Regions from separate parts of the Pristimantibacillus sp. Z349TD_6 genome, predicted to be linked through region 2. Evidence: riboswitches for the same ligand, from Rfam matches in the RefSeq annotation. Region 2 holds a riboswitch; each other region holds the start of a gene.
The links. A riboswitch is a leader RNA that binds a small molecule or an ion and turns the genes downstream of it on or off. The one in region 2 is predicted to bind cyclic di-AMP.
Positions count from the first base shown of each region.

Region 1 (3,278 bases), 1.6 Mb from region 2:
GCTGCGCCAAACATAATCGCCATACCCTCTCTGACCAAAGCGCGGCCATAAAGCGCGGCCCTGCGCCTTCCAGAGGCCGTCTCCGGCAACGATGGATACATAAATGGAACCTGCCATTGGAATCGCCAGCAGAACACTTACGATGGCAGTGATCGAAACGGTAGCGCCTGCCATATCCGTCTCGCCGAGCGTAGCCCGGATACCATCCAGAACGTTTAAATTCATGATCGTATAAGTAATTAAATAAATGATCGTTAATACGATTCCGTATTTAAAGGATGTATGTTTTCGATACAAAACGGAGTAAATAATAGCTAAGACGAATAAAACGAAGCTCATGAACAAATAACCGATAGATGTAAGGTATCCAGCTATTTTATCTTGTTTCTCTACATAGTTTATGTAATCGGATGGTGCCTCGAATATCGGTTTATATTTAGTAATGATCGTACGGTCATTCACGACAAGAGCGTTAACCAATACGTTAAGATGAGCATTTTTAATGGAATAACCTGCAGGAGGCGTAGGCTGCCAATCGCCATTAGGCAATATTTGACCGCCTATGAATTCAGTACCGCTGAAATTTCCTGCGGTTAGGAAGGCAATAGCTTCTTTTGCTTTATCTGCATCTGATAGCTGTTCTCCCTCAAGCTTCAAGTTCCAAGCTACGACTTTCCCGCTATGCATATGTAGATAAACATATCCGCTGCCGCCGCCTATGAACTTAAGATCAACTTGAAACGTATCTGTAGGAAACCTAGGGTCATATTTATCCGTATATGCTTTGACTAGCTCATATTTAGATAAGTAGCCATTCATAATTTTATCGGTTTGATGTACGGCTTTAGCTGATTTCACCTTCAAGCCTGTTTCTTTTTCAACAAATGCAGACGCCTTATCCTCCGCCGCTGATTTCGTAATGACCTTGGTATTCATTTCGCCAGATGAGATAGCTGTAATCATTGGAACGATTTGTACGGCTCCATAAATAATAAAGCAAGCAACTGCTGCCCATATAAATCGTTTCCATTCATTGGGTTTAATAGAATCAATCATAGTTTCACCTCAACTGTCTTCATAATAAATAGCTCATTTTATTACCTTAACATATGAATCCCTAAATTATCCAATGAAAATGACCGTTTGTTTTCAAAAAAATGCGAAATAACGATGTCCAGCAAGCTAGCTATGTGCTGGTTCGTCCCATTGCCCTAATTTGAGCTAATATCGTCCTGTTTGTCATAAACGTCACCTTTATATCAGGAGTGCTTAGGGATTATAATCGTTATCGTCATACTAATTGCATAGCATAGCCGAATTTCCTAAGGAAATCGGGGGAACCATAAAGTTGTCTAAATGGATGAACCTGCTGAAAGCAAAGCAGTTCAACATTAGATAGCATGGGGTGAATTTTAGCGGTGAAGCATCGTCTTCTTCCGCTGAATAGGGCTGCCTGTCCAGGCCCGAATCCGTCAGCTAACCTCGAAGGCGTATTGGAACAGGACTCATCGCACGAGCACTTGAGTTTCCAGTGCTTTTTTTTATGCTTAAAAACAATAAATGACGATATGACATAATCAAAAAGAAGGGAAATGAATGAAGGTTAATTGGAACGTTTTGAAGTGGTCACCCCCGCGAATTTTGGTAAGTGGATTCGCTCTTATTATATTGCTGGGTGCCTTATTATTATCCATGCCTTTTGCATCGGTAAGCGGTGAGAGATTGCCTTTTATAGATGCGCTGTTTACTGCAACTTCGGCAACCTGTGTAACAGGGTTAGTTGTCGTTGATACCGGAACTTATTTCTCTATATGGGGTCAAATCATATTAATGTGCCTGTTCCAGCTTGGCGGACTCGGATTTATGACGATGGCAACGCTGGTAGCGCTCGTACTTCGCAAGAGGATTTCGCTGCGTGAGCGGCTTTTGCTGCAGGAATCCATGAACCAGTCGAGCATGGAAGGCATCGTGCGTTTGATTAGACGCGTTATTGTGTATTCATTGACAATAGAGCTTATTGGCGCTGCGTTGTTTGCTTCGAGGTTTGCATTTGATATGCCGCTGGGCAAAGCGATTTATTTTGGAGCCTTTCATGCGGTTTCATTGTTTAACAATGCTGGTTTTGATATTTTTGGGAACTATCGCAGCTTGACCTTATACGTTTCTGATCCAGTCGTCAATATTGCAGCTATGATGCTGATCATTTCGGGCGGACTTGGCTTTGTCGTTATGTCGGACCTGATGGAGTTCCGCAAAAACCGCAAGCTGTCGCTGCACAGCAAGGTTGTGCTATCTATGACAGGAACACTTATTGCAGTAGGGACACTCGTCATATTTATTTTTGAATTCTCGAATTCGAAGACACTGGGCTCTCTGGACTGGGGCGGGAAAATTTTGTCCTCGTTCTTCCAGTCGGTAACACCGCGGACGGCAGGAGCCAATACGCTTGATTATACGGCTATCCGGCAAGCGACGATGTTTTTCACCATTATATTAATGTTTATTGGCGCCTCGCCCGGCTCGACGGGCGGCGGCATCAAAACAACAACCTTTGCAACGCTGGTCGGCGCTGTATTTGCAATGATTAGAGGACGAGAGGACATCGTTCTTTTCCGTTACAGATTAGGCAAAGACAGAATTTTTAAAGCACTCACGATTACTTTGATCTCTTTATCGCTTGTCATTATTGTAACGATGATCTTGTCGATGACGGAGGATCAAGCTTTTATAAAGCTGTTGTTTGAAGCGACATCAGCATTTGGAACAGTAGGATTATCCGTTGGTGTTACGCCAGAGCTGAGTCTTGTTGGGAAAATAGTCATTGCATTAACCATGTTTGCCGGAAGACTTGGACCCCTGACGCTCGCATACGCGCTTGGGCCTCGTACAGAGAAAGAGCTTTATCGGCATCCAGAAGGCAAAATTACGATTGGATAGGAGACTTTGCAAGTGGGAATTAAAAAGAAACAATTTGTCATCATCGGCTTAGGAAGATTTGGTTCGAGCTTAGGGCGCGAACTCGTCCAGCTTGGCCATGAGGTGCTTGGAATAGATAAGGATGAGGAAGCCGTTCAGGACATGAGCGGTATTCTAACCTATGCTGTATCAGCTGATTGTACGGATGAAGAAGCGCTGCGCTCCTTGGGTGTAAGAAACTTTGATTGCGGAGTTGTCGCGATTGGCGATGACATTCAATCCAGCATTTTGACAACCATACTGCTTAAGGATTTGGAAGTGAAGCAAGTTGTAGCGAAAGCTTTGACTGAACTGCATGGCCG
Region 1 covers NZ_CM149662.1:5,978,605-5,981,882, reverse strand. The annotation lists gene AC0VYE_RS26010 (CPBP family intramembrane glutamic endopeptidase) at 1-1,056, opposite strand, end outside; cyclic di-AMP (ydaO/yuaA leader) riboswitch at 1,302-1,506, shown strand; gene AC0VYE_RS26005 (TrkH family potassium uptake protein) at 1,597-2,937, shown strand; gene AC0VYE_RS26000 (potassium channel family protein) at 2,956-3,278, shown strand, end outside.
Region 1: it holds a riboswitch for cyclic di-AMP, as region 2 does, so the genes downstream of both, AC0VYE_RS26005 (TrkH family potassium uptake protein) here and AC0VYE_RS19170 (C40 family peptidase) in region 2, are expected to answer to the same signal.

Region 2 (3,278 bases):
TGGTAGGTAGGGCTCGTGTAATGGCTCCCTTGATCGGAATGGATAAAGACCTTCTTATGAAGTTTTACGCGCTTCTGCTTCATTAACGATTCAATGGTATTTGTGACTAAAGGCAGTTGGAGGGATACGGAGAGATTTCGGGCTAGAAGCTCCCCTGTAGAGGCGTCCAAAATGGTCGACAAATAAGCCGTCTGTGATTTTCCATACGGAAGATAGGTGATATCCGTGAGTAAAACAAGGCCTGGGATTCCCTTCTTAAAGTCCCTCTGCAGCTTATTTGGGAGCGTGCGGTGTTCGAGTGTAGCTTTGGTCATAAGTCGATACGGGTTAGGTTTTCGATGAGGACAAACGAGGTCAAATTTTTTCATTAGCCTTTGAATTCGCTTTAGATTGTAACAGGTGTCATATTCGCTCTGGAGCGTCATCTTAATGGATCGGGAGCCTTTTTTATAACCTCTTCGATGAAAGGCTTTCTTGATAAGTGCACCTGCTTGCTCATCCGCTAACGTACGCTTCTGACGCTTGTCAGCAGAGTGAAGGTAGTTATAAAAGCCAGAGCGTGACACGTCAAGCAGTTGACAAAGGTAACGTGTCATTCGCCCCAAACCTTGTTGAACAGCTTCCTGAATAAGGTTAAAACAATCACTCGGATTTAGGATCTTTCCGTTTGCTGTTAGCCTCCTTTCGTTCCTGTCTAACTTTTTTACGTATGCCAGTTGAGCCTCCAAAAGTCTAATCTTTGCATCCTGCCTGGCAATAATCTCTTCAGGAGATAAATCTCGTTTTGATGGACGTAGAACCGCTTCTTTTCTCGAGTCCGCAAGTCCCGTAATCCCATCTTTTTCGTAGGCTTTCTTCCAACGATCTGCACATTGTTCGATCCGCTTCAACCCGAGGATCTCCACTTGAAATCCACTGGTTTCAAAAATCTCCCTCGGAGTTCGTCCCGATACATATTGGTCAATGAACACACGTTTGAATTCATCAGCATACGTAATTGATTTTTCGCTGACTCGTAAGACATACGGGTTGTTAGCTAACTGTTCTTGTTCATATTGATTAAAGTGTTTTTTACTCATATGACCGCCCCCACTATTCACTCTAGTATACAAAAAAAGGTACCCATACACTAAACCCTTTTTTCAAAGTGTCCAGTGTATGGGTACCAGTTTAAATACGGATACTCTTTTTTTGTGTTTAAACCGTTATATTTTGAAATTGTGATTGGAAATTCATCTATTATAATTACAAAAAAATCAGCACCTTTAACAAAAATCATGTAGTGAACAGCTAAATAAATAATAATAATGAAGAAAAATGAAAGTATTCTAATAATCCAATTGCAGGATTATGGTAAAAACAATCGAATTTAACGATACTATAAGGTTTATTGACATGCCGAGTTCTGTATATCGGAAACGGGGGAACCACCCAGGGTGAATTGCTTAATGTATTTTTTTAAGCATAGGGATCTTCAACCGAACCCATAAGCTAACCTCGTAGGCACCGAAGGGAGAAGTTGTTTTGAAGAAGGGTTTTATTTTATTGCTATCCTGCTTGCTGCTGCTTACTGGAGGAGGAAGCGTGCTTGCAGATAAGTCGGACAAGTCAGTGCTTACGGATTCCATAAGCGAGGTTGTTGGAACTCCTTATAAATGGGGAGGCACAACGAGCAAAGGGTTTGACTGCTCGGGTTTTATACTACATATCTTTAATCAATTTGCTGTAAAGCTGCCTAGAACATCGCAATCGCAATCAGACACAGGCACAGAGGTCAATAAAGACGAACTGCGTGAGGGTGATCTTGTGTTCTTCAACACAAGCGGCAAAGGCGTTTCTCATGCGGGTATTTACATTGGGGATGGGAAATTTGCTCATTCTTCTACAAGCAAAGGGGTTACGATTACAAATCTTAACGATTCTTATTACGCAAAACGTTATGTAACAGCAAGGCGTGTCGTTTCGGAAGATACATTTGCTGCGATGATGGAGTCTAAATAACGTTTAATGATTTTACAAACCACCTTACGAGGTGGTTTTTTTTATGCAACCATTTATTAAGTATTTGTTAAAGGGTTGTACGCCAATTATTCGCAAGCTTACAATGTAAATAACATGAGTAATGGAATGAGGCTATAGGATTGAAAAGAGGAACAATCGCATCTTTAGTAGAGGTACTAGCTGTATCCACTAAACTAGGGCTTACCTCATTTGGGGGTCCGATAGCCCATCTAGGTTATTTTCACAATGAGTATATTCGTCGCCGTAAATGGATGGATGAACGAAGTTATGCAGACCTCGTTGCTTTATGTCAGTTTCTACCCGGACCTGCCAGCAGTCAAGTTGGGATTGGTATAGGGATAGTTAGGGCTGGGTTATTGGGCGGACTAGTGGCTTGGTTAGGGTTCACACTGCCATCGATCATTGCATTAGTGGCCTTTGCTTTTCTGCTGCAAGGATTTGATCTTGGAAACACAGGCTGGATTCATGGATTGAAAATTGTAGCGGTGGCCATCGTTGCTCATGCTATTCTAGGGATGGGGCAGAAACTAACACCGGATCGGAATAGAGCTACGATAGCAGTCATCGCTGCTGCGATAACGTTATATTGGCAAGCGGCCTATAGTCAGGTGATCATTATTGCTGCAGCTGGACTGATCGGGGTATGGTTATATCGTATGAAAACAGTCGAGGGAACTCCTGATTTGAACATTCGGATTAGCCGTTCCCTTGCGGTCTCCTGCCTCGTTATATTTCTCACGCTTCTAATTATGTTGCCATTTCTAAGGCAATGGGGAAATATGGAATGGATTGCGATGTTCGATAGCTATTATCGTGCAGGCTCATTGGTGTTTGGAGGCGGACATGTTGTTCTGCCGCTTCTTGAGAACGAAGTTGTCTTTACCGGGTGGGTTAATGAATCGGATTTTTTAGCAGGTTATAGCGCTGCGCAGGCTGTGCCTGGACCACTTTTTACATTCGCTAGTTATCTTGGTACTCTCTCTGGTGGATTAACTGGAGCCATTGTTGCAACTACTGCAATTTTTTTGCCGGGATTTCTTCTCGTTGCTGGAACATTGCCGTTTTGGAATGTGTTGCGAAATAACTCAAAAATCCAAGGTGCATTAATTGGCATTAACGCCGCTGTAGTTGGCATATTGCTTGCTGCACTGTATGATCCGCTTTGGACTAGCGCGATCGTAGAGTCCGGTGATTTTATGCTGGCTGCCATATTGTTTATTATGCTTGTATTTTGGAAGCTTCCACCTTGGATGATT
Region 2 covers NZ_CM149662.1:4,381,200-4,384,477, reverse strand. The annotation lists gene AC0VYE_RS19175 (IS3 family transposase) at 1-1,079, opposite strand, end outside; cyclic di-AMP (ydaO/yuaA leader) riboswitch at 1,387-1,521, shown strand; gene AC0VYE_RS19170 (C40 family peptidase) at 1,525-2,001, shown strand; gene AC0VYE_RS19165 (chromate transporter) at 2,142-3,278, shown strand, end outside.

Region 3 (3,278 bases), 2.5 Mb from region 2:
GAGACGGAACGTTGACGCAAAACAGACTCTTCATGGTCGTTGCTGTACGGGGCTGCATCGGCGGATTGTGCTAGGACATGCTTGACGGCGGAGACGAATAAGTCGAGAACGCGCCCATCCTGATCCGTTTTGTCATAGTGATACTGGTTAAGAGGTGGTAGAGGAATGCTGCCGATAAAAGACTGAAGCAGGTCGCTCCATCGTTCTAAGTCAATGAGCTCTTCTGTGTCGCTGGCAAATAGTTCACTCCAGCCGAAGCCTTGATTGCTTGTTAAACGAAGACATACGCGATGGCCTGCAGAATCGACGGCAAGAGCAGGAATGACGAATAGCTCGATTCGTGTGACAGATAAATAAGGGGTCTGTTCCGTAAAAAGATGCAGATTTCGTGCACAATTTGTCAACATATACATCTCTCCTTTATTCGCTTACGAGGTTAGCTGTCGGATTCGGGCTAGAGAGAAAGCCCTACCAGGGTTACAAATCCCTGGATTCACCCCTTGCGAATCGATTTCGATCGATCGCGATGGTTCCCCCGCTTTTTCATTCGAAAAATTCAGCGTAAATAGTTTACTCTTAATTATACCCTTCATTAGCGCATCTGTAAATCAGAAGTGCCTAAAATAACGATACATAGGAGATAGCTTGTTTAAATAAAGTATGCTCTTCACGGTCATATTCACAGTTTGGAAAAGAGTAAGGATTGGATTCTATATGCAAAGTAGCGGCTGCAAACAAATGATATATACGCTCGTCCTTCATCATTGGATCTGTTTGAAAAACAAAAGGAGACGCAAGAGGAAGTGTGCCGATGAACCTTAGCAGCATACTGCTCCATCTGATCCAGTCGCGAGGCTTCTCGGATTTTTTAATAAACAGCTCACTCCAGCCGTGACCATTATGAGTGGAGATCCTTAGACAAACACGGTAACCATTCGATTCAAGCATGGAAGCCGGCAGCACAAACATTTGAATTCGTTTAATTTCAAACAAGGCAGCAGGATGATTTTCCAAACTTGGCAAGGGTACTTCAACTGGTGTAGACATCAATGAGATCTCTCCTCGATTTGAATAATTCACCGATAATACTCAGCCATATTGGCTTGCCGTCTATGGTAAACCCGAAATGCAATATTGTAAAACTGTGGTATATCGTGAAAAGGCAGCCATATGCCATTTTAAAAGAAATCCATTCGTTATGGCAGTAAAAAGATATTTATTCTTCGAAATACTCGTTTATTCTCTTCCATTCTCGATTATAGAGAAATCTGATTATTCACGCATAAAATCGTTAGAAAGGGAATGAACACTATTTTTGAAAACAAGAGTAAAACTGAGAAATAGTGAGATATCGAGAGATCGAAATGAATGTAAGCGTTGCGAATCGCTCTGCAAGGCTGAAACTGGCTAAATTAGGTAGCAGACTGCCTTTACAGTATTTATAGCGAGGAGTAATATTCGATACAGGATTTATAAATAAGTTTCGATTTACTGATCGCTGAGTTTCCGTGAAAGCGGAAGCGGGGGAACCAATAATGACGCGATGCGCCTGTTCGATGTGAGAGTCGAACAAACGCAGAGCAGGGGTGAATCTTTGACAGGTGCCATGGATACCGGTCAAAGTAGGGCGACTCTCACCGCCCGAATCCGACAGCTAACCTCGTAAGCGTGGACCGAGAGAGGAATGATGAAGCTTGTGATCGATTAACTTCGACCGCAGAGTGTCATAGACCTCTGTGGTTTTTTGTGCCCAAAAAAGCTTTATTTGCTACAAAATGTAAGAAAACGCTGAGTCCTGCAGCAGCAGGAACGGGGGAACCAACGAACGATTCGTGAGTGATCACGATTTCGCTTCATGGGGTGAATCGCTTGAAAATAATCAAGCGTAGGGCAACTCTCAAGGCCCGAATCCGACAGCTAACCTCGTAAGTGTACTCGAGAGAGGCAACAGCCATCGTGCTTCCCGCGGCTTATTCTGCTGCGGGCAAAGAAGCCGCGGGAAAAGTTCCTCTTATCCCAAGGCTTCTTTTTTGTTGCCTTTTTTACCATATGGAGGAGAATTCGGTTGCAGGAAGAGCATATTATTGTTGCTGGTCTAAACGAGGCTGGCCAATCATTCATACGAACTTTGCAGTTTCATCAATTAAAATTTATTGTTTTGACCAATAGCAAACAGGAACAAAAACAGCTTCGCAAGCAGGGCATCAGCAATGTTTTGTACATCAATACGAATGATCGTCAAAGCTGGAATGTTCCTTCGATGAACATTAGCGAGGTATTTATATTTGAGAGCAGCTTGGCGCTTAGCTGCCGCTTTGTACAGTGCTGCAGAGCTTGGACCTCAAAGTCCATTTACGTCATCACACAGCAGTGGAATCCAAGGGCTATTTACAAGGGGCTAGGAGCGGATCATATCGTATTCTCTCATACCGGTGAAGTCGGTTTTCTATTAAGCAACAAATAATGCAGGAGGGGTTTACATGCAGGATTTTTATATGTTCGGGGCGTTGTTGGCTAGCTTCGGTTTATTTTACGGATTTTTAACTTGGTGCTCCAGTGTTATTGAGAAAACAGGAGGCGAAGGCCAATGACTGTCATAGCGATAGCGGCTGTATTTGTTTTCGTTTATCTGATTTATGCGTTAATTCATCCGGAGAAGTTTTAATAGAGGGGGATTTACAAGATGGATATTTTACAATTGCTTATCGTCATTGCCGTTCTTGTATTGTTAGTTAAGCCGCTTGGTACTTACGTCTATCATGTGTTCTCCAATGAACACAATCGGTTAGACAAAGTATTCGGAGGGACGGAGCGATTTATATTTAAGCTTATTGGTCTCAAAAAAAGAGAGGGCATGAGCTGGAAGATATACGCACTCAGCTTTGTTGCAACCAATTTAATTTTAGTTGCTTTCAGCTATTTGATATTGCGGTTCCAAAATGCGCTGCCGTTTAATCCAAATGGCATGGCAGCCATGGAGCCTACACTGACTTTCAATACAGTCATCAGCTTTATTACCAATACGAATCTTCAGCATTATAGCGGGGAAAGCGCCTTATCTTATTTCTCTCAAATGGCGGTCATCATGATGATGATGTTCACGTCAGCGGCGACAGGCTTCTCGGTTGCCATCGCGTTTGTTCGTGGGATTACGAGTAAAGGAACGACGATCGGCAACTTTTTCGAGGATTTTGTAAAAGCACACACAAGAATTTTTCTTCCGATTTCCTTTATTATCACGCTTGTGCTTGTCGCTCTACAGGTGCCGCAAACGCTTG
Region 3 covers NZ_CM149662.1:1,885,766-1,889,043, forward strand. The annotation lists gene AC0VYE_RS08125 (hypothetical protein) at 1-407, opposite strand, end outside; cyclic di-AMP (ydaO/yuaA leader) riboswitch at 411-572, opposite strand; gene AC0VYE_RS08130 (hypothetical protein) at 619-1,047, opposite strand; cyclic di-AMP (ydaO/yuaA leader) riboswitch at 1,487-1,685, shown strand; cyclic di-AMP (ydaO/yuaA leader) riboswitch at 1,777-1,947, shown strand; gene AC0VYE_RS08135 (NAD-binding protein) at 2,066-2,464, shown strand; gene kdpF (K(+)-transporting ATPase subunit F) at 2,588-2,665, shown strand; gene kdpA (potassium-transporting ATPase subunit KdpA) at 2,684-3,278, shown strand, end outside.
Region 3: it holds a riboswitch for cyclic di-AMP, as region 2 does, so the genes downstream of both, AC0VYE_RS08135 (NAD-binding protein) here and AC0VYE_RS19170 (C40 family peptidase) in region 2, are expected to answer to the same signal.